DNA from 3 places in the Kitasatospora sp. NPDC030952 genome. Region 1 is predicted to be linked to each of the others. Evidence: riboswitches for the same ligand, from Rfam matches in the RefSeq annotation. Region 1 holds a riboswitch; each other region holds the start of a gene.
The links. A riboswitch is a leader RNA that binds a small molecule or an ion and turns the genes downstream of it on or off. The one in region 1 is predicted to bind cyclic di-AMP.

Region 1 (6,966 bases):
CATCGACCAGCCGGCGGGCGCGCGGCCCTCCAACGGCCGTTAGCCCTTCAGAGCCGCCACCTCGGCCAGCCAGAGCCCGGTGAACTCGGCCAGCCCGACACCCAGTTCGCTGCGCAGCAGCCGGTCGGTGCGGTGCTCGCGGTCCTCGCCCTGGCCGTCGCCCGCGCCGACCGCCCGGTAGAAGGCGACCAGCCGCCCGGTGCCGTACCGGCGGGCGATCAGGTCGCAGGCCAGCCAGGACTGCTCGTAGGCCTGGGCGATGCCGGTGGCGCCCGCGGCGAAGTCCCCGTCGGCGGGCAGCGCGGTGGGCAGCTTCCCGGCCGCGACGTCCCGGGTCAGCTCGGGGGCGATCTGCTGCGGGCGGCGGCCGGACTCCCGGTAGGCGGTCCAGTCGGCGACGCCCTCGGAGAGCCACAGCGGGGTCCAGGCCCGGGTGTCGGCCCGGGTCGCGACGTGGGTGGCCTCGTGGGTGACCACCACCTGCCGGCCGAAGTCGCTGAGCCGCCCGAACGCCTCGGGGTTGATCACCACCCGGTCCGCCGGGGTGTGCCAGGGCGCGCCGGGGGCGGCCACGGTGACCGCCGCCATGCCCGTCCAGCCGGCCGGGTCGGCCTCCAGCAGCCGGGCGAACTGCGGCTCGGTGGCGGGCAGTTCGAGCAGCAGCCGACCGGGCCAGGCACTGCCCCAGACCGCACTGACGGCGGGCACCGCGGTGTCCCCCACCGCGACCAGACCGGCCGGGTCGGGCCCGCCGGCCAGGCCGAGCACCAGGCAGTGGGCGCCGGGGGCGGTACGGACGGGGCCGAGGTCCCACAGCGCCGGGGGCCCGCCGGTGCCCTCCTCCCGCTCGACCCGCCGGCCGCCCCGGTCCCGGACCAGCTCGATCCGGCGCGGGTACACCACGGGGTACTCGTCGTAGCCGGTGATCCGCACGGCCAGTTCGACGGAGGCCGTCAGCCGGTCCGGCCCGTCGGCCGGCGACAGCACCAGGTCGCGGTACGCCGCCTCGGCCCCGGTCAGCCCCGACCAGACGGGCAGCGAGCTCGCCCGCGCCGCCAGCAGCCCGGCGACCTCGGCCCGCAGGTCGGCGTCCCGCCCGTCGGGGACCGTCGCCGGGGCGGCCGGCGGCAGCGACAGCTGGGCCAGCCCGCCGGCCGCCAGCAGCAGCGCACCGCGCCGGGACACCACGCAGCGGGCCGGGTCTATCGGGTGGGGGCCGTCCGGCCCGCCGGGCGTCGCGCTCAGAGCCGGACCACTCCCGAGACCGGCATCGCGTTGACGCTCTCGTACCGGACCTTGGCCCCCGGGTACGGCGCGTGCACCATCACCCCGCCGCCGGCGTACATCCCGACGTGGTGCATGTCCCGGTAGAAGATCACCAGGTCTCCCGGCCGTGCTTCGGAGAGGCTGATCCGCTGCCCGGCGTACGCCTGGGCCTGCGAGGTCCGCGGCAGGGTCACTCCGGCCTGCCGCCAGCTGTAGTACATCAGACCGGAGCAGTCGAAGGCACGGGGCCCGGTGGACCCGTAGACGTAGGGCGAGCCGATCATCCGCACCGCGGCGGCCAGCGCGGCGGCCCCGCGCTCTGAGGCGGCCGGGGCGCTGCCGAGGTCCAGCCGGTCGGTGCCGCGGGTGGCGCGCGACTCGGCGTCCCGGGCGTCCTGGGCGATCATCCGGGTCCGCTCGGCGGCGCCCAGGCTGTTGAGCAGCTTCTGGGCCTTGGCCAGCCGCTGCTGGATCTGCTGCTTGTTCTCGGCCAGCGAGCGGCGGGCCTGGTCCAGCTCGGCGAGCTTGGCCGCGGTCTCGGTGCGGCGCTGGTCGAGCCGGCGCTGACGGGTGACCAGCTCGTGCAGGGTCTCCTGCTGCCGTTCGGCGGCCTGGCCCAGGGTCCGGGCGCGGGCCAGGTAGCCCTCGGGGTCGGTGGAGAGCATCAGCTGGGCGGTCTGGGCCATCCCTCCGCCGCGGTACTCGGCCCCGGCCACGGTGGCGAGGTCCCCGCGCAGCTGGTTGAGCTGGTCCTGGGCGGCGGCGACCTCGCCCTGGAGGATCGTGGTCTCGCCGAGCAGCCGCTTCTGCGCCTCCTGGGCGGCGTTGTACTTCTCCGACGCCTGCTCGGCCTCGTCGTACAGCTGATCGACCTGAGCCTTGACGTCCTTGCGGTCGGGCGCGTCCGGCGCGCCGGGGGTGGCCTGGGCGCTGCCGGCGGTCGCCACGCCCAGGGCCGTGGTGGCGGCCGCGGTCAGTACCAGCGCACGGGCGAGCAGTTGGGAACGACGGTGCACGGGCATGGCGGCAGCGGCTCCATTCCTGCGGCGCGGCCCCGCGGCCGCGCCCTGCTGGGCGGCCGTCGAGCGGGAGTCCGGTGGCAGACGTTAGCGAGTCCGGGCAAGTGAGTCCAAACCCCTACCGACCCGAATATTTGACCCCTATTCGGACACCAGGCCGAGCAGCCGGAAAAGCCGCAGGCCCGGCCCTCCGTGACGGAGGACCGGGCCCGTGAACCTTCGAGCGGGGATCAGACCCGGACGATGGAGGCCAGCGGCATGTTGGAGACGGCCTCGTAGCGGACCGACGCACCCGGCTTGGGCGCGTGCAGCACCTGGCCGTTGCCCGCGTAGATGCCGACGTGGTGGGCGTCGCCGTAGAAGATCAGCATGTCGCCGGGCTGGGCCTGGGAGATGTCCGAGCCGATCCGGGTGCCGGCGCCGGCCTGCTCCTGGGAGGTGCGCGGCAGCGACACACCGGCCTGGTTGAACGCCCAGACCATCAGGCCGGAGCAGTCGAAGGAGCCGGGGCCGGTGGCGCCCCAGACGTACGGGCTGCCGACCTTGGTGGCGGCGGCGGCCAGCGCGGCCGCGCCGTGCGAGCTGCCCGGGGCGACCTTGACCGGCGCGGCCGCGGCGCCCGAGCCGAGGTCGCTGCGGCTGCTGTCGCGCGAGGCGCGATCGGCCGGCTGGCTGGCCTTCGCGGCGGCGTCCGCCTTGGCCTTGGCGTCGGCGGCGGCCTTGTCCTCGGCCGCCTTGAGCGCCTGGCGCTCCTGCTCGGTCAGCGTGTTGAGCAGGTCCTGGGCGGCCTTCAGCTTGTTCTGGACCTCGTCCTTGGAGGCCTTCAGCTGCGTGGTGGTGGCTTCCAGCTCGCCGAGCTTGCTCTGGGCCTCGGTGCGGTCCTGGTCCAGCTTGCGCTGCTGGTCCTGGAGCTGCTTCAGCTGGTTCTTCTGGGTGCTGCCGGCCTGGTTGAGCGCACCGGCCTGGTTCAGGAAGTTGTCCGGGCTGGAGGAGAGCATCAGCTGGACGGTCGGGGATATCCCACCGTTGCGGTACTGCTCGCCCGCGATCTCGGCGAGGCCGCCCTGCAGGTCGGTCACCTGAGCCTGCTGCCGGGCCACCTGGTCCTGCATGCCGGAGACCTGCTTCTCCAGCTCCTGCTGCTTCTCCTGGGCGGCGTTGTACTTCTCGGTCGCCTGCTCGGCCTGCTCGTTGAGCTGGTCGACCTGCTCCTTGACCTGGTCCTTGGTCGGCTGCGGGTCGGCGTGCGCGCCGGTCTGCGCGGAGAGCGCGACGGCGGCGGCGGCGAAACCGGTCAGGATCGAGACACGGGCGCGACTGGCGGGCTTGGGACGACGATGGGACGCCACGAAGGCGGACTCCTTCTTCCTACATCCGCCTACCGGGTGAGCTGACGGGTTCGGGCCGGAAGCATGCCCTACGGCGCCTCACCGGCCTCACCTGCGGCCGACCTGGCGCCGATTCACCCCGGAGGAACGTGGTTCCCCGGCTCCGCTCCGCAGCGCCCCCGACTACTGGGCTCCCCTGTCGGGCAGTCGCTTCGACCTGCCCCGCTGTTTCGCGAACTCGACGGTAACCACCGCCGCCACCCAGGCTGGGTGATCGACAGTGCGGTGGTTCGAGGCACGACCCTAGTAACTGAACCGTGATCCGTTCAAATCCTTGTCAGAAAAAAGACGGAAGATCACCCATGTTCTTTTGTGAAAATGACTGATGGTGATCGCCGCCGCACGCAAAGCTGATCGACTCTCACCGATCGGCACTGAGGCGGGCGAACCCGAAGCGCCACCCCCCTCGGGAGGTGGCGCGGATCACAGGGCCGGAGCCGGCCCTTCGGGCGTGTCGGCTCGTCAGATCCGGCGGATCGTGTTGATCGGCATCGCGTCGGCCTTCATCACCTTCACCACGTCACCGGTGTGCGGCGCGTGGACCACCATGCCGTTGCCGATGTACATCGCGACGTGGTGCATGTCGCCGCCGTAGATCACCAGGTCCCCGGGCTGGGCGGTGGACAGCGTCACGGCGGTCCCGATGTGGCCCTGCTCCTGCGAGGTGCGCGGCAGCGAGACGCCGGCCTGGCCGTACGCCCAGACCATCAGACCCGAGCAGTCGAAGGTGCTCGGCCCGGTGGCGCCCCACACGTACGGCGAACCCTGCTTGCTCATCGCCTTGGCGACGGCCACGGCCGCGTAGCCGCTGGCCGGCGGAAGACTGCTGAGGTCGACCCGGTCGGCGCCGCGCGAGGCGCGGTCGTCCTGCTGCTGCTGGGCCTTCAGCGCGGCACGGTCGGCGGCGCTGAGCGAGTTCAGCAGGTCCTGGGCGGTCTTCAGCTTGGTGTTGACGTCCGTCTTGGCCTGGTTCAGGTCCTTGGTGGTGGAGTCCAGCGAGGCCAGCACGGCGGCCGCCTCGCTCTTCTCCTGGTCCAGCCGGCGCTGCTGGTCAAGCAGGCCCTTGAGCGCCTCGGTCTGGGTGGTGCTGGCCTGCTGGACGCTCGACGCCTTCTCCAGGTAGCCCGACGGGTCCGAGGAGAGCATCAGCTGGACGGACGGGTCGATCCCGCCGGTGCGGTACTGCTCGCCGGCGACCTGGGCCAGGCCGGTCTGCAGCTGGCTCATCTGGTCCTGGCTGCGGGCCACCTGGTCCTGCAGCTGGTCGGCCTGCTTGCGGAGCTGGTCCGCGCGCTCCTTGGCGCCGTTGTACTTCTCCGCCGCCTGCTCCTGCTCCTGCTGGAGCTGGTCGATCTGCGCCTTGACGTCGCTGGTGTTCGGCTGCGGCGCGGCGTGCGCGGCCACCTGGGCGGAGAGGGCGACCGCGGTCGCAGCGGCCGCGGTGAGCACGGAGACCCGCGCGCGGCTCGGCTGCTTGGGACGGCGGTGGGAGGCCAAGGGACCCGCTCCTTCTTCCAACGGACTCACCTGTTCGGGTGAGATACCGGAAAATAGGTTTGACGCCAGACCCTAGTGAAGATCTACCCGTTTTGCCACTCCCCCGAAGGCGTGAACTCCGGTTCTCGCACTGACTTCACCGGATCCGCACACCTGCCCGACGACGGCACTGACCTGCTGTCACGCCGCCCGGGCCGCTGGTCAGGGCCGGGCCAGCCGGTTCAGCAGCAGCACCGAGGCCACCGGGCGCGCGCCCGCCTTCCGCACGCCGTCCGCGACCTCCCGGTCGGTGGAGACCACCACCACCGGACGGCCCTGCGGCTCGGCCCGGACCAGACGGCGGATCAACTCGTCCGCGGTCTCGCCGGTCCGACTGAACCGTACCCGCACCCCGCGCGGTGGCGCCATGATGACCGGGACGTCCAGGTCCTGCCCGTCGAACACACAGGTGACCTCCGCCTGGGTGCGCTGGGCCAGCATCGCCAGCCCGCCCAGCAGCCGGATCCGCTGCTGCTCCAGCGGCAACGTCGGGTACCCGGTCTTGGTCACGTTGTAGCCGTCCACCACCAGGTGCACCTGGGGGATCGCCAGCAGCTGGTCCAGCAGCGCCGGGTCGTCGTCGGCCAGGCCGCGCCGGGCCACGTCGTGCGGCGAGGCCGCCCCCGGCACCACCGCCTCCACCAGGTCCGCCGGGCGGATCTGGGAGACCGGCAGCGCCAGCTCGCGCTGCAGCCCCTGAGCCGACTGCAGCACGGTGTCCAGCAGCAGCCGCAGCCGCATGTCCTCGACGCTGCGCCCCTCCCGGGCCGAGCGGCGGCCCTGCTCGGCCGCGTTCTCCAGCTCGGACACCCGGTGCCGCAGCCGCCGCGCCTCGCTCTCGGCCGCACTGCGCTCGCCCGCGGCCTGCGCCCTGGCGGCCTCCAGCTCGCCGGCCACCCGCCGGGTCTCGGCCTGCGCCCGGCGGGTGTCGCTCTCCAGCGACCGCACCTTCTTGCGCAGCGACTCGGCCTCCCGCCGGACGCCCTCGAACTCCGCGCGCTGGCGGTCCAGGTCCGCCCGGGCGGCGGCCCGCACCTCGGCCAGCTCGGCCTGCAGCTTCTCCACCAGCCGGGAGGCCTCCGCCACCGCGTCCTCGGCGCCGGCCCGCTCGGCCTCCTCGCCGGCCTCGGCGACCAGCCGGCTCCAGCCCGCCGACCGCACCAGGTAGGCGGCGGCCGCGACGTCCATCGGATCGGCGGCGCCGGGGACGGTGCCCGACTCCAGCGCCTTCACCAGGTCCGGCTGGCCCAGCCGCAGCCGCTCCGCTATCCGCACCCGGAAGGCCGGCTCGGACTCCAGCGCCGCCGCCAGCGCGGTGGCCGCGTACTTGGCCCGCCGCGCGGGGGTGAACTTGGCGTACTGACGCAGGCTCTGCGGCAGTTCCCCGGGCGGCAGCCCGCCCAGCGCGTCCGAGGCCAGCCCGACCACCCGCCGGCGCACGCCCTCGGGCAGCGGCCGGTCCAGCTTCTCAGCCGTACGCTCCGCCGCGGCACCCGGGGCGGGGGTCTCGGACGGGACCGTCCCGGCGGCCGGCTGCGGTGCCTGCGCAGCGGGCTGAAGCCCCTGCGGTTCGCCGGGCTCCCTCGCTGCGTCCACCACGTCCTCGGCTCCGATCCTGGTCCAGCGGGTGCGGCCGCGGCCGCCCCTGTCGTCACGCTCCGTGCGTCTTGTCTGTATTGTCCCGTGCGGTGGACGGCCGCGTCGCGCACCGCCCGCCGCACCGGAGGGGTCAGCCCTGCGCGGCGGGGGCCTCCGCA
Region 2 (6,966 bases), on a different contig from region 1:
GAATGCCGGGAGTCGCACTTTCGTGACCCTCCGTCAGTCCATCCTCCGACTGTGAGACATCTCACGCACCTCTCGTGCAACGCGATGCCCCGCGGCGCACGTCTGGGCAACCGTGCGAGTCCGAACGGGGGTTGGGTGAGGAATGTCCGGATTGTAGGCAAACACTCCGGACCGGCGCGGCAGGGACACGGCCTCCGCACCACGACCACCCGAAACCCGTACGGCAGCCGACTGCAGGCCTGACGGGCAGATGTCCTACGATCTCCGGCATGAGCACCGCAGCCATCCCGGGCGCGCCACTGCCCGTCCGCACTCCAGGCTCCCGTGCGCGGGGGCGCCACCGCCGCCCCGAGCGCCCCGAGATCCGCACCGGCTCGCCGGCCCTGGTGCTCGCCGTACCCGCGACCCCGGGGCCCGAGTCCCGCTCGGTCGTCGAGGAACTGCTCTCGATCGTCCGCAGTGAGCACACCGGCGTCCAGGCCGCGGTCGGCTACCTCCCGACCGACGGCGCCACCACCGGGGGCGCCGAGGAGCGCACCGTCGCGGAGCTGCTGGCGGCGGCCGCCGAGGCCGGACTGCCGACGCCCGTCGTGGTGCCGCTGGTGCCCGGCCCGCACGGCTTCCTGACCGGGCTTCACGCCCTCGCCGCCGAGTACGGCGCGACCGTCACCGACGCCCTGGGCCCGCACCCGCTGCTGGCCGAGGCCGTCCACGTGCGACTGTCCGAGGCCGGGCTGGCCCGGGCCGACCGGGCCCGGCTGTTCGCCATCGCGACCGCCGCGGACGGCGTGGTCCTGACCACCGTCGGCGGCGAGGAAGCGGCCGCCGCGGCCGGGATCACCGGCGTCCTGCTGGCCGCCCGACTGGCCGTCCCGGTCGTCCCCGCGGCGCTCGACGTGCCCGGCTCGGTCGCCGCCGCCGTCAACCACCTCAAGGAGACCGGCTCCCAGCGCCCCGCGCTGGCCCCGCTCGTGATCGGCCCGGAGGCGGACTCCGAGCTGCTCGCCACGGCCGCCGAGGAGACCGGCTGCCCGTCGGCGGCGCCGCTGGGCGCGTACCCGACGGTCGGCCAGCTGATCGCCTCCACCTACCTGGCCGCGCTGCCCACGCCGACGGCGGAGGAGCTGGCCGAGGCGGAGGCCGCCGCCACCGCCGGGGCCGGGGAGGGCTCCCGCCGCGCCCACGCGGCCGCCGAAGGGCCCCTGGAGGGCTGACGGCCACCTCCCGTACGACCTGGCGGAACGCCCGCCGGAGAGCCCGCGACCGCCCGTCGCGGCACCCGCACCACCGAAGGGCCCGGAACGGCTGCGTTCCGGGCCCTTTCGACGTGTTCGGATCGCCCCACAGGAGAGTTAAGCGGTCAATGCGACGCAATGTCCGTTCTGGTGCCATTTGTCGATGAATTGTCGGCGCGTTGTCCGGCGCTCGATTCACTGCCGCTCCACCGGCGCGCGGGCATGCCCCCGTCGCGCTCCAACGCTCCGTCACTTCACTCCTGAGGCGAAGCCAGTTATCGGAATCCATCGCGAATTTGCAAGAAAACGATCATTTGCGATCATGAATTACGAGCCATTTGACGTTTCCCACTAAACCGTGATGCGCGTCACAGGTATTTGCAGTTTTAACTTAAGTCTGCATAACGTGCTCCCCGTTCGTGACCACACGGACCCAGTTCATCCGCGACGCCGAGTCCTGCCGTCGGATGTCCTGGCAGCGCGAAAACGCATCACGGCAGGAGCGGGGGAACCACAGGTAAGTCGCCCTAGGTCGTTTTCCGGAACGGTCCAGGGCTAGGGGTGAAGCCGCGCCCACAGCGCGGCCGGGCAACTCCAGCCCGAATCCGACAGCTCACCTCGCAGGCGTGGGAGAGGACCGCGTCTTCATGCTGCCTTCCAACGGCAACCGCCTGTCCAGCCGCACCCGTCGCGTGATCGCCGCCCTCGGCGTCGCCGGCGTCGGCCTCACCGTCCCCTGCCTCACCACCGGCACCGCCAACGCCGCCTCCGTCGCCACCTGGGACAAGGTCGCCCAGTGCGAGAGCAGCGGCAACTGGAGCATCAACACCGGCAACGGCTTCTTCGGCGGCCTGCAGTTCACCTCCAGCACCTGGGCCGCCTTCGGCGGTACCGCGTACGCCCCGCAGGCCAACCAGGCCACCAAGGACCAGCAGATCGCCGTCGCCGAGAAGGTCCTCGCCTCGCAGGGCCCCGGCGCCTGGCCGGTCTGCTCGGTGCAGGCCGGGCTGACCCAGGGCGGCGCCGCCGCCGCGGTCGACACCTCGGCCGGCTCCACCGCCGCCAAGCCCGCCGCCAAGCCGGCCACCAAGCCCGCCCAGGCTCCGGCCCAGGCGGCGACGCCCGCCAAGCCGGCCGCGCCCGTCCAGGACCAGGCGCAGACCTCCGGTGACTCCGCCTCCTCCGCCGACTCCGCCGCCAACGGCGGCTGGGCGCAGAAGCGTCAGGCGCAGGCCCAGGGCGGCAGCTACACCGTCGTCGACGGCGACTGGCTGTCCTCGATCGCCACCAAGCACAACGTCCAGGGCGGCTGGCAGCGGCTGTACGACCTCAACCGCAGCACCCTGACCGACGGCCCGGACACCATCTACCCGGGCCAGCAGCTGACCTTCGGTGACGGCGGCTCGGCCCAGGCCGACCAGTCCTCCACCGCCACCAAGTCCGGCTCGGACTTCACCTGGTTCGACCGCTCGAAGAAGTCCGGCCAGGCCTCGAACGGCGGTGCCGTGAACGCCAAGCCGATCGACCAGGGCACGTCCACCGCCTCGAAGCCGGCTTCCAAGCCCGCCTCGAAGCCGGCCGCCCAGGCGCAGACCCCGGCCCCGGCCCAGACCGCCACCGGCAGCATGGCCGCGGCCGTCTCCTTCGCCCAGTCGAAGGTCGGTCAGGCGTACGTCTACGGCGGCACCGGCAACGGCGGCTGGGACTGCTCCGGCCTGACCCAGGCCGCGCTGCGCGCCGCGGGCGTCAACATCCCGCGCGTCGCCGCCGACCAGGCCGCCGCCAGCACCCACGTCTCGCTGGACAGCCTACAGCCGGGCGACCTGCTGTTCTGGTCGAACAACGGCCAGGACTCCGGCGTCTACCACGTCGCCATCTACATCGGCAACGGCCAGTACGTCGAGGCCGCCAACCCGAGTTCGGGCGTCCGCCTCCAGACCATCGCCAACTGGGCTCCGGACTTCGCCGGCCGGGTCTGAGGACACCGCGCGCACCGCGCGCACCGCGCACCGCACGGCTGACGAATGACAGCTGACGGATAACAGATTTCATCATCTGTCATCCGTCAGCCGCCGGCCGCCGGCCGCCGTCACCCGACAGCCCCGGGGAGAGTCTGGTCGCTCCCCCGGGGCTTCGCCGTACCCACGCGCCCGACCGCCCGGCCGCCCAGGAGGGCTGAGCAGCCGGACCACCCCGCCCGCGCGCCGACGGGCCCCGGAGAGCAACCGCCCTCCGGGGCCCGTCAGTTGGACGGCACCCGCCGGCCTCAGCGCGCACAGGCTCCCGTGGAACCCCGCATCACCAGCTCCGGCTGGAACATGAACTCCCCACGCTGGGCGGCGTTCCCGCCCACCTCCTCCAGCAGGGCGTCCACCGCGGCCGTCGCCATCGCCTCGACCGGCTGCCGGATCGTCGTCAACGGCGGTTCGGTGAAGGCGATCAGCGGCGAGTCGTCGAAGCCGACCACCGACACGTCCTGCGGCACCGACAGCCCCCGCTGCCGCACCGCCCGGATCGCCCCGAGCGCCATCATGTCGCTCCCGCAGACGATCGCCGTGCAGCCCTTGTCCAGCAGCGCGCCGGCCGCCGCGTGCCCGCCCTCCACGCTGAACAGCGTGTGGTGGACGAGGCCCTCGGCCTGCTCCTCGCTGTGCCCGAGCACCTCGCGCATCGCCGCCGTGAAGCCCTCGATCTTGCGCAGCACCGGCACGTACCGCCGCTGCCCGACCGCCAGGCCGATCCGCTCGTGCCCGAGTTCGGCCAGGTGCTGGACGGCCATCCACATCGCGGAGCGGTCGTCCGGCGAGATGAAGGGCGCGTCGATCTTCTCGCTGTAGCCGTTGATCAGCACGAACGGCACCCCGCGCCCGGACAGCCGGGCGTAGCGGTCGTGGTCGGCCGTGGAGTCGGCGTGCAGTCCGGAGACGAAGACGATGCCCGCCACGCCCCGGTCCACCAGCATCTCGACCAGTTCGTCCTCGGTGGAGCCGCCGGGGGTCTGGGTGCACAGCACCGGCGTGTACCCGTGCCGGCTGAGCACCTGCTCGATCACCTGCGCCAGCGCGGGGAAGATCGGGTTGCTCAACTCCGGTGTGATCAGCCCGATCAGCCCGGCGCTGCGCTGGCGCAGGCGGGTCGGCCGCTCGTAGCCGAGCACGTCGAGCGCCGCCAGGACGGTCTGCCTGGTGGCGGCGGAGACGTTCGCCTTGCCGTTGAGTACGCGGGAGACGGTGGCTTCGCTGACCCCCGCCTGCGCCGCGATGTCTGAGAGTCGCGCCGTAGTCACGGTCCCAGAGCCTATTGCAACCACGTCAGACCGCCCACCAGCCGGTGGCGTCCGGAGCGAGCACCGTCTCGCCGCCGTCCACCACGAGTTCGGCCGAGGCGAGCAGCAGCCGGCCCGGCGCGGGGACGCGCACCGGTTCGCCGGTGGTGTTCACGGTGCAGACGAAGGAGCCGCGCCGGAAGGCGAGGGTGCCCTCGGGGCCGTCCAGCCACTCGACCTCGGTGCCGGCGCCGAGGTCGGGCTGGGCCCGTCGGACGGCCAGCGCGCTGCGGTAGAGCTCCAGGGTGGAGGTCGGGTCGCCGGTCTGCGCCTCGACGCTCAGTTCGGCCCACTCGGCCGGCTGCGGCAGCCAGGACGGTCCGCCCGCGACCGGCCCGAAGCCGTACGGGGCCTCGGTGCCGGACCACGGGATCGGGACGCGGCAGCCGTCGCGGTAGCCGTCCTGGCCGGCCTGGCGGAAGAAGGACGGGTCCTGGCGGACCTCGTCGGGCAGGTCGGTGACGTCCGGCAGGCCGAGTTCCTCGCCCTGGTAGACGTAGGCGGAGCCGGGCAGCGCGAGCATCAGCAGGGTGGCGGCGCGGGCCCGTCGCAGACCGAGCGCGCGGTCGCCGGGGGTGCGGATCTGGGTGCCGAGGCCGGGCTCGTTGGCGAAGCGGGTGGCGTGCCGGGTGACGTCGTGGTTGGAGAGCACCCAGGTGGTGGGGGCGTCGACCGGGCGCATCGAGTCGAGCGAGAGGTCGATCACCTCGCGCAGCGCGGCGGCGTCCCAATCGGTGCCCAGGTACTGGAAGTTGAAGGCCTGGTGCAGCTCGTCGGGGCGGACGTAGTTGGCGGTGCGCTGGACGGTCGGGGTCCAGGCCTCGGCGACGCCGATCCGCTGCCCCGGGTACTCGTCGAGGATCTTGCGCCAGCTGCGGTAGATCTCGTGCACGCCGTCCTGGTCGAAGAACGGCATGACGTCGTTGCCGAGCAGCTTGAGCTGGTCGGCGCCGCCGAGGTCGGGCAGGCCGGGGGCCTTGACCAGGCCGTGGGCGACGTCGATGCGGAAGCCGTCCACGCCCATGTCCAGCCAGAAGCGCAGGATCGAGCGGAACTCGTCGGCGACGGCCGGGTTCTCCCAGTTGAAGTCGGGCTGCTCCGGGGCGAACAGGTGCAGGTACCAGTCGCCGGGGGTGCCGTCCGGGTTCTCGGCGCGGGTCCAGGCCGGGCCGCCGAAGATGGACTCCCAGTCGTTGGGCGGCAGTTCACCGTTCTCGCCCTTGCCGGGGCGGAAGTGGTAGCGCTCGCGCAGCGGGGAGCCCGGGCCCTCGCGCAGGGCGCGCTGGAACCACTCGTGCTGGTCCGAGGAGTGGTTGGGGACGAGGTCGACGATGATCCGCAGCCCCAGCTGGTGGGCGTCGCGGATCAGCGCGTCGGCGTCCAGCAGGGTGCCGAACATCGGGTCCACCGCGCGGTAGTCGGCGACGTCGTAGCCGGCGTCGGCCTGCGGCGAGGCGTAGAACGGGGAGAGCCAGACGGCGTCCACGCCGAGGTCCCGCAGGTACGGCAGGCGGCTGCGGATGCCGGGCAGGTCGCCCATGCCGTCCCCGTTGGAGTCGGCGAAACTGCGCGGGTACACCTGGTAGATGACCGCGTCCCGCCACCAGCCTCTGGACACGCCCGCGTTCGCCTCGTGAGCGGTCTCGGCGGCAGGCCGGGAGGTGTCGGCCAGGTTCTGGGTCATGGACGGTATCCCTTGGGGACTAGAGGAGCGGGAGCGCTTGGTCATCGGGAAGCGCTGGGACGTGCGGAGCGCCGGGCCGGCGCGCGGCGTCAGGACTTGGAGGCACCGGCGGTCAGGCCGGTGACCAGGTGGCGCTGCACCAGGTAGAAGAAGGCCGCGGACGGGATGGCGATCAGCACGGCGGTGGCGGCCATCAGGTTCCACTGGGCGTCGTGCTCGCTGACGAAGCTCTGCAGGCCCACGGCCAGCGTGTACTTGTCGGAGCTGAGCATGAACGTGGAGGCGAACGGCACCTCGGCCCAGTAGGTCAGGAAGGAGTAGAACGCGGCCACCGCCAGGCCCGGCCGGGCGAGCGGCAGCACCAGCCGCCAGAAGGTGCCGAACGGGCTGAGCCCGTCGACCCGGCCGGCCTCGTCGATCTCCACCGGGATGGTGTCGAAGTAGCCCTTCATCAGCCAGGCGCAGTACGGCACGGTGGTGGTGGAGTAGACCAGGATCAGGCCGGCGTAGCTGTCCAGCAGGTCCAGCTCGGAGAGCATCGTGTACATCGGCACGATCAGCACCGCGATCGGGAACATCTGGGTGACCAGCAGGGACCACATCAGCGGCCGGTGCCCGGGGAACCTCATCCGGGAGACGGCGTAGCCGGCGGTGGCGGCGAGCAGCACGCCGAACACGGTGGTCACCCCGGCGACCAGCAGCGAGTTGCCGAACCAGGTGAA
Region 3 (6,966 bases), on a different contig from region 1:
CGACGAAGGCGACCGCCTCCGGGGTGAGCACCTCCTCGGCCCGGTGGACGCGCGGACCGGCGACAGTGACGACCGGAGCGGCGGGGGAGGCGCCGACGGGCCCCTGATCTGCAGCCATGAGCAGGACACTCCTAAGACGGTTGAGCCTGGCGAAGGGAGCTCCGGTGGGAGCCTCCTCGGGAACTTCCTCGATCGTTACCCGCCTGTCGGCGAGTTCGATTCTGTAAGGTGGAGACTAGTTTCCGCGATACAGAATTTCAACGGTTTGTTGAAGAGATCGCCGGGACTCTACTCCTCCCCGACAGCGAAGGGAACGCCGGTGGTTGCGACCCCCGACACAGCATCGACGACAGGCGCCGACCGCGCGAGCGGCGGCGTGCAGTCCGTCGAGCGCGCCTTCCAACTCCTGGAGGCGCTGGCCGACTCGGGCGGCGTGGCCACCCTCAGTGAGCTTTCCACCAGCTCCGGTCTCCCGATGCCGACCATCCACCGACTGGTCCGTACCCTCGTGCAGCAGGGCTATGTCCGCCAGGACACCGCGCGCCGCTACACCCTCGGCCCCCGACTGATCCGGCTCGGCGAGACGGCCGGCCGACTGCTCGGCAGCTGGGCCCGCCCGTACCTGGCCGAGCTGATGGAGGCCACCGGCGAGACCGCCAACCTGGCGGTACTGGAGGGCGGCGAGGTGGTGTACGTCGGACAGGTGCAGTCGCGGCGCTCGATGCGGATGTTCACCGAGGTCGGACGGCGGGTGCAGCCGCACTGCACCGGCGTCGGCAAGGCCCTGCTCGCCCAGCTCCCGGAGGACGAGGCGCGCGCGGTCCTGGGCCCCAACCCGCTGCCCGCGCACACCGAGTACACCCTCACCGACCCGCAGGAGCTGATGGACCAGCTCGCCGAGGCGCGCGAGCGCGGGTACGTCGTCGACGACCAGGAGCAGGAGATCGGCGTCCGCTGCATCGCCCTCGCGGTGCCGGGCGCGCCGACGCCCACCGCGCTATCGGTGTCCGGCCCGGAGGCCCGGATCCGGGCACTGGAGGAGCAGACGGGGGCGTCCTCGCTGGTGCCGGTGATGCAGCAGATCGCGACCCGGCTCGGACAGGTCCTGGCACCCTGACGTGTCGTCAACTCACTTGCCACGCATGGGCTTGAACACAGGGACCTGAACGCAAGAACCGGCAGCCGTTTCGACCACACGGTGGTCGAAACGGCTGCCGGTCCATGAGAGCGGCTGGTCCTGGGGGCTACGCGGACCCGGCGGCTACCCGGGCCCGGTGGCTACGCGGGCCCGGCGGCTACCGTCAGCGGTAGACGCGGACGTAGTCGGCGGCCATGGTGATCGGGGCGGTCCCCTGCGGCGCGGGGTGGTACTTCCCGGCACACACCGAGAGGTTGAGGATCAGGTACGCCGAGAAGTTGGTGCCCACGCCCTTGTTGTCCGAATACACCTTGACGCCGTTGACGTACCAGTCCACCGAGTTGGCGCCGTAGTAGGTGCCGATGGTGACCCACTGGTCCTTGGCGACGGCCTTGGCATCGGTGTAGTACTCGGGGTTGCTCGGGTTGATGTGGTTGGTCAACTCCAGCAGGTTCGGGTTGTCCGGGTGGTACTCGAAGGAGTCGATCTCCCCGTTGCCGTTCTTCCAGGTCCACAGGGCAGGCCAGGCGCCGGCGCCCGAGGGCATCTTGACCCGGGCCTCGGCGTAGTCGCCGGTCTTGACCTGGAAGCCCTCGGTGGAGCCCTCGGTGGTCAGGAAGCCGGTGTTCCAGGACTGCTGGCCGTTCTCCAGGGTGGGCCCGCCCGGGGTGGCGGTGAAGGTGGCGACGCCGTTCGCGACGGTGACGTTGTTCTTGTTCAGCCAGTCGAGCTTGTTGTCGTCCGGGTTGTGGTTCCCGTACTTGTACGCGGTGCTCTTGTCGCCGACCCAGCGCTGCCCCCAGTCGATCGGGCTGTTGAACTCGTCGGACCAGGTCAGCGACTTGCCGGCGATCGGGGAGGACGGCGCGGGCGTCGTCGGGGTGGCCGTGGCGGTCGGCGTCGTGGTGGGCGTCGCCGTCGGTGCCGTGGTGGGCGTCGTGGTGGGCGTCGCCGTCGGTGCCGTGGTGGGCGCCGTCGTCGGGGACGGGGTCGGCGTGGACGTACCGGTGGCCGCGACCACCAGCTGCTGCGAGGGCAGGTTGTGCCAGCTGCCGCCGAAGTCCTGCCAGAAGCCGAACTGGGTGTACGTTCCGGCCGGCAGGGTGCGCGCACCGCTGGTGAAGTTGAGCCCGGTCGGGCATATCTGCACGTTGGTCGCGTTCCCCGGGAAGTCCAGGTTGGTGCCGCGCGCGTCGCGGACGCCGACGCCGACCGTCTTGGCGGTGAAGCAGGACGAGGAGTGCAGGGCCAGCGAGGCGGTGGCGGCCCGGCCGGCGACCATGGCGGCCGGAGCGAGCCGGTCCTGGGTCACGGTCGGGGCGGTGGCGGCCTGGGCGCCGGCGACGGACGGCAGCCCGAGCAGGCCGGCGCCGCTGATCGCGAGCGCCCCGGTGGCGGCGAGGGCGGCGTTGCGGCCGCGGCGGGTCGGACGGGCGTGGCGAGGGGCGCGACGGCGCCCGGCAGGCTGGTGCATGGGGGGTCCTCTGCGACGCCTGCGAGGTGAGCTGTCGGATTCGGGCTGCAGTTGCCCGGCCGCCTGTGGAGCGGCTTCACCCCTAGCCACGGTCCGCACGCTGATGCGTACGGACCGGGCGCTGACCTTGGTTCCCCCGCTCCCGTCCGCTGTGGTGCTCGAGTGCCGGCCGGCGGGTGGACAGGACTCGGCGTCCCGGCGGCGGGGTCCGCGACAGCGGACGACGGATGCAGGCTAGGCAGGCCGTCCGTGAACGGACAACCTGATCCGGCCGGTTGTCGCACAGCTCACAGTGGTGTCGATCAACGACGCTCCGTGGTGGCCGAGTTGATCAACCTCGCGACCGTGGCCGGGCGATCAGCCGAGCCAGTCGGCCACCTGGCTCTCGGCCACCTGGCCCTCGGTCTCCGGCGACCCAGGCCGGCTCCAGGTGGTCGCGGCGGGGGCGCGCCTGGTGCGAGGTCTCGTGGGGGTGGTGCGTCTCGTGGGCGTGGACGGTAGGACCGCCGTACGGGCGGCGCCCCATGCGCCGGGAGCACACGGTGGACGGCGTGACGGTGGCGGACCGTACCGTGGCGTGGGGCCGCCCGAGTCCGACCGATCGGATAAATTGGAACCCTGGCGTTTTCCGCGGTGCACAAGTGCACCGAGCCCGACCGCACGGTCCGTCCCGCACTCCCGAGAAGAGGTCCCGCCCCACCATGACCGCGTCCCTGCCCGCCTTCGCCGGCCGTACCTACGTCTTCCGGGCCGACAACGGCGCGGCCTTCCGCAACAGCTACTCGGCCGACGGCACTCGGCTGCGCTGGGAGGGCCTCGGCGAGTCGGCCGGCCAGTGGGAAGACGTGCGGCTGCACGTCGCCGAGGTCGCACCGGAGATCTACTTCGTCAGCTGGACGGAGCAGAGCGGGATCACCGTCAGCCATGTGATGGACCTCAACGCGCTGACCGTACGGGCCTTCTGGACCTTCGAGGGCGAGGGCGGCCGGGTCGGCCAGCTGCACACCGGGACGCTGGAGCGGGTGGCCTGACCGGCGCCGCCCCGTAGCACGCACGAACCCCCGGGGGCCTCGGCTCCGGGGGTTCGGCGTGTTCTCTCCGGACGGCGTCGGACGGCTTCAGATGACGTCGGACGGCGTCGGACGGCGGTGACGTCAGGCGGTCTGGCTCGCCTGGCCCGGCTGGTTCGGCTGGCCCGAGGCGTTCGGCTCGCCCGGCTGGTTCGGCTGGTTCGGCACCCTGAGGTGCTGGGACAGCCACTCCAGCGAGGACGGCAGCAGGGCGCTCCAGGTCTCGAAGTTGTGGCCGCCGTTCTCGAGCATGCTGTACGAGACCTTCATCGGGCTGTGCACCGCGTCGATGAACGCCTCGGTGTCCGGCTTGTAGTTGCCGTCGCCCTTCTTGGTGCCGGCCAGCAGCACCGAGATGTCGGGCTGCGGCAGGTTCTTCAGCCGCCACATCAGGTTGGCCTCGTCGCGGCGCTGCTTGCTGCCGCCGAAGAGGTCGCCGGTGGTCGGGTCGTCGGCGGCGTCGTAGTAGCCGGAGAGGGCGACGGCGGTCGGGAAGACGTCCGGGTGGCGCATGGCCATCTTGACGGCGCAGTAGCCGCCGGTCGAGTTGCCCATGAAGGCCCAGGCGTGCGGGTCGGACGAGACCCGGTAGCTGGCCTGGATCGCCGAGGTGACGTCCTTGGTGAAGTAGGTGTCCGACTGGGCGCCGCCGGGGATGTCCTCGCACTCGGTGTCCTGCGGCAGGGCGGGCGAGGGCTGCAGCATCACCATGACGGTCGGCTGCATCCGGCCCTCCTGCAGCAGCTTGAGCGCGGCACCCGGGTAGTTGAAGCGGGTGATCAGGTTCTCGGCGATTCCTGGGAATCCGGTGCTGACGATCACGGCCGGGAACTGCCTCTGCGCGTACTCGGGCTGGAAGTACTGCGGCGGCAGGTAGACGTACCCCTCGGTCGACAGCCGGCTCACCTTGCCGTCGATCCGGACCTTGCGGATCTCGCCGGAGTGGCCCGGCTCACGGCCCATCGCGCCGCCGCCCTTGACCGAGGCCTGGCCTATGGTCTCCACCAGCAGGCGGCCGGAGGCGTCCGCCTTGTTGTGTATCACCACCGGGCCGGTGCTGCCGGTGCCCAGCAGATCGTCCCAACTGCTGTAGAACGCGAAGTAGTTGTTCGCCACCAGGCCGAGCGCGGCAAGCACCGTGAGCTGGGTGGCGAGCAGCGCGCCGATCCGGCCGAGCACTGCCTGCCAGCTCTTCCTGGCGAGTCTGGGCCAGAGCCAGACCGTGCCGACCATCATCACGACCGCGACCAGCACGGTCAGCGCCAGCACCTTGTGGCTCGTCAGACCCATGTTCCAGTTGCTCCCACGCCTCGAACTCCACGCCCCCTCCGCTCAGGGACATCCGAGGAGTTCACCCCGGTTCCCCCACCGGGGCGCGACGTCCAACCCTAGCGGGAGCTGGGAGGAAGCTGATCGGCGGCTGTACGGCTGCGAGCGTGGGGCCACGCCCCGGCCGGTCGCGCCCAGAGCCCCAGCCCCGCCGTGAGCTCGCGCATGCAGCGGGCGCCGAGGTCCTGCGGGGAGCCCGGGCCGGTCACCGCCGCGTCGGAGGCGGCCCACTGCTCCAGGGCCACCCGGATCGCCGCCGTGGCCGCGGCGGCGGCCAGTCGGATCTCCAGCGGGTCGGCGCCGGCCGGGCTGCGCTCGGCCAGCACGGACCGCAGTCGCTCCTCCGAGCCCGCGTGGACTCGTTGCCAGGTGCCGTCCAGCCGGGGGTCGCGCAGCAGGCTGCGGGTCCAGTGCATCGCCTCGACGGCCGCGTCGTCGGCCGGGGTCAGCGACTCCACCGCCGAGCGCTCCAGCGCCTCGCGCAGCGGGAGGTCCGCCGGGCTCTCGGCCAGCAGGTCGACCCAGCGCCGCCCACCGGCCGCCAGCAGCGGGGCGACGGCGTCCTCCTTGACGGAGAAGTAGCGGTAGAAGGTGCGCAGCGAGATGCCCGCGGCGTCGGCGACCTCCTCGGCGGTGGTCGCCTCCGCGCCCTGCTCGGCGAAGAGCGCGGCGGCGGTGCGGGCGATCTCCAGCCGGGTGGCGTCACGGCGGCGCTGGGTCAGGGTCGGGCGTCCGGTCACAAGGGTCAGCGTACGCATCCGGGCACTGCCATGACGCATCGCGCCGACATGGCACATCGAGACTTATTGGCACGACGTGCCAGACCGGCGTACCGTGCCCCTTGAGGTCGAGAGACCGCGAACGAACGGAGTACCACCATGGAGCGCTTCAGCGGACGGAACGTCCTGATCACCGGCGGCGGCTCTGGCATCGGCCAGGCGACCGTGCACCGGCTCCTCGCCGAGGGCGGGAAGGTCGTCGCCGTCGACGTCAACGAGGACGGCCTGAAGAAGACCCTGGACCGCGCGACCGCGGACGGCACCGCCGACCGCCTGACGATCCAGGTCCTGGACATCTCGGACGAATCCGCCGTGGTCGCGGGCGTGGCCGAGGCGATCGCGGGCCTGGGCGGCCTGGACGTCCTGGTCAACGCGGCCGGCATCCTCCGCTCCTCGCACACCCACGAGACCACCCTGGAGTTCTGGAACAAGCTCCTGGCGGTGAACCTCACCGGCACCTTCCTGATGACCCGCGAGGCGCTCCCCGTCCTGCTCGCGACCGGCCGGGGCGTGGTGATCAACTTCAGCTCCACCTCCGCGAGCTTCGCCCACCCCTACATGGCCGCGTACGCCGCGACCAAGGGCGGCATCCAGTCCTTCACCCACGCCATCGCCTCCGAGTACTCGAAGCAGGGCCTGCGCGCGGTCTGCGTCGCGCCGGGCAGCATCGACAGCGGCATGACCAACAACCCCGGCCTGCCCGCCGACGCCGACTTCAGCCTGCTCGCCAAGCTCTCCCCCGCCCTCGGCCAGGGCTTCGCGGGCCCGGACACGGTGGCCGGCGTGATCGCCATGCTGGCCTCCGACGACGGCGCCTTCGTCACCGGCACCGAGCTGCGCATCGACGGCGGCACCCACATGTGAGCCGTCCGGCCGATCGGCGGCGGGGCCTGTGCCGCCCCCCATCCGGCACAGGCCCCGCTCGCGGGCACACCGGTCAGTCCAGCGGCTTCGCCAGCAGCAGTTCACGGGTGGTTCCGTCGGCGAGGGCCGCACCGGGGTCGGCGAGCGGGTCGCCGGGGTCGGCAAGGCGCGCACCGGGGTCTGCGGGCGGGACGGCGGGGCCGGAGGGGTCGACGGAGCCGGTGGTCGGGTCGTCGGGTTCGGCGGGCGGGACGAAGCCGTGGCGGCGGTAGAGGGCGAGCGCGGCCTCGTTCCCGGGGAGCACCGCCAACC

Region 2: it holds a riboswitch for cyclic di-AMP, as region 1 does, so the genes downstream of both, ACZ47G_RS36460 (transglycosylase family protein) here and ACZ47G_RS28385 (NlpC/P60 family protein) in region 1, are expected to answer to the same signal.
Region 3: it holds a riboswitch for cyclic di-AMP, as region 1 does, so the genes downstream of both, ACZ47G_RS29550 (glycoside hydrolase family 16 protein) here and ACZ47G_RS28385 (NlpC/P60 family protein) in region 1, are expected to answer to the same signal.

Annotation. Positions count from the first base shown of each region.
Region 1 covers NZ_JBVIFM010000019.1:37,994-44,959, reverse strand. Annotated here, with positions in the region: gene ACZ47G_RS28400 (glycosyltransferase 87 family protein) at 1-43, shown strand, start outside; gene ACZ47G_RS28395 (hypothetical protein) at 40-1,188, opposite strand; gene ACZ47G_RS28390 (C40 family peptidase) at 1,242-2,288, opposite strand; gene ACZ47G_RS28385 (NlpC/P60 family protein) at 2,516-3,634, opposite strand; cyclic di-AMP (ydaO/yuaA leader) riboswitch at 3,645-3,799, opposite strand; gene ACZ47G_RS28380 (C40 family peptidase) at 4,136-5,170, opposite strand; gene ACZ47G_RS28375 (NYN domain-containing protein) at 5,372-6,673, opposite strand; gene ACZ47G_RS28370 (hypothetical protein) at 6,939-6,966, opposite strand, start outside.
Region 2 covers NZ_JBVIFM010000034.1:14,113-21,078, forward strand. Annotated here, with positions in the region: gene ACZ47G_RS36455 (sirohydrochlorin chelatase family protein) at 270-1,214, shown strand; cyclic di-AMP (ydaO/yuaA leader) riboswitch at 1,713-1,875, shown strand; gene ACZ47G_RS36460 (transglycosylase family protein) at 1,883-3,214, shown strand; gene ACZ47G_RS36465 (LacI family DNA-binding transcriptional regulator) at 3,502-4,521, opposite strand; gene ACZ47G_RS36470 (glycoside hydrolase family 13 protein) at 4,547-6,244, opposite strand; gene ACZ47G_RS36475 (sugar ABC transporter permease) at 6,334-6,966, opposite strand, start outside.
Region 3 covers NZ_JBVIFM010000020.1:132,792-139,757, forward strand. Annotated here, with positions in the region: gene aceB (malate synthase A) at 1-118, opposite strand, end outside; gene ACZ47G_RS29545 (IclR family transcriptional regulator) at 320-1,117, shown strand; gene ACZ47G_RS29550 (glycoside hydrolase family 16 protein) at 1,302-2,612, opposite strand; cyclic di-AMP (ydaO/yuaA leader) riboswitch at 2,634-2,752, opposite strand; gene ACZ47G_RS29555 (phenolic acid decarboxylase) at 3,314-3,643, shown strand; gene ACZ47G_RS29560 (alpha/beta hydrolase) at 3,767-4,972, opposite strand; gene ACZ47G_RS29565 (TetR family transcriptional regulator) at 5,071-5,751, opposite strand; gene ACZ47G_RS29570 (SDR family NAD(P)-dependent oxidoreductase) at 5,890-6,654, shown strand; gene ACZ47G_RS29575 (GNAT family N-acetyltransferase) at 6,728-6,966, opposite strand, start outside.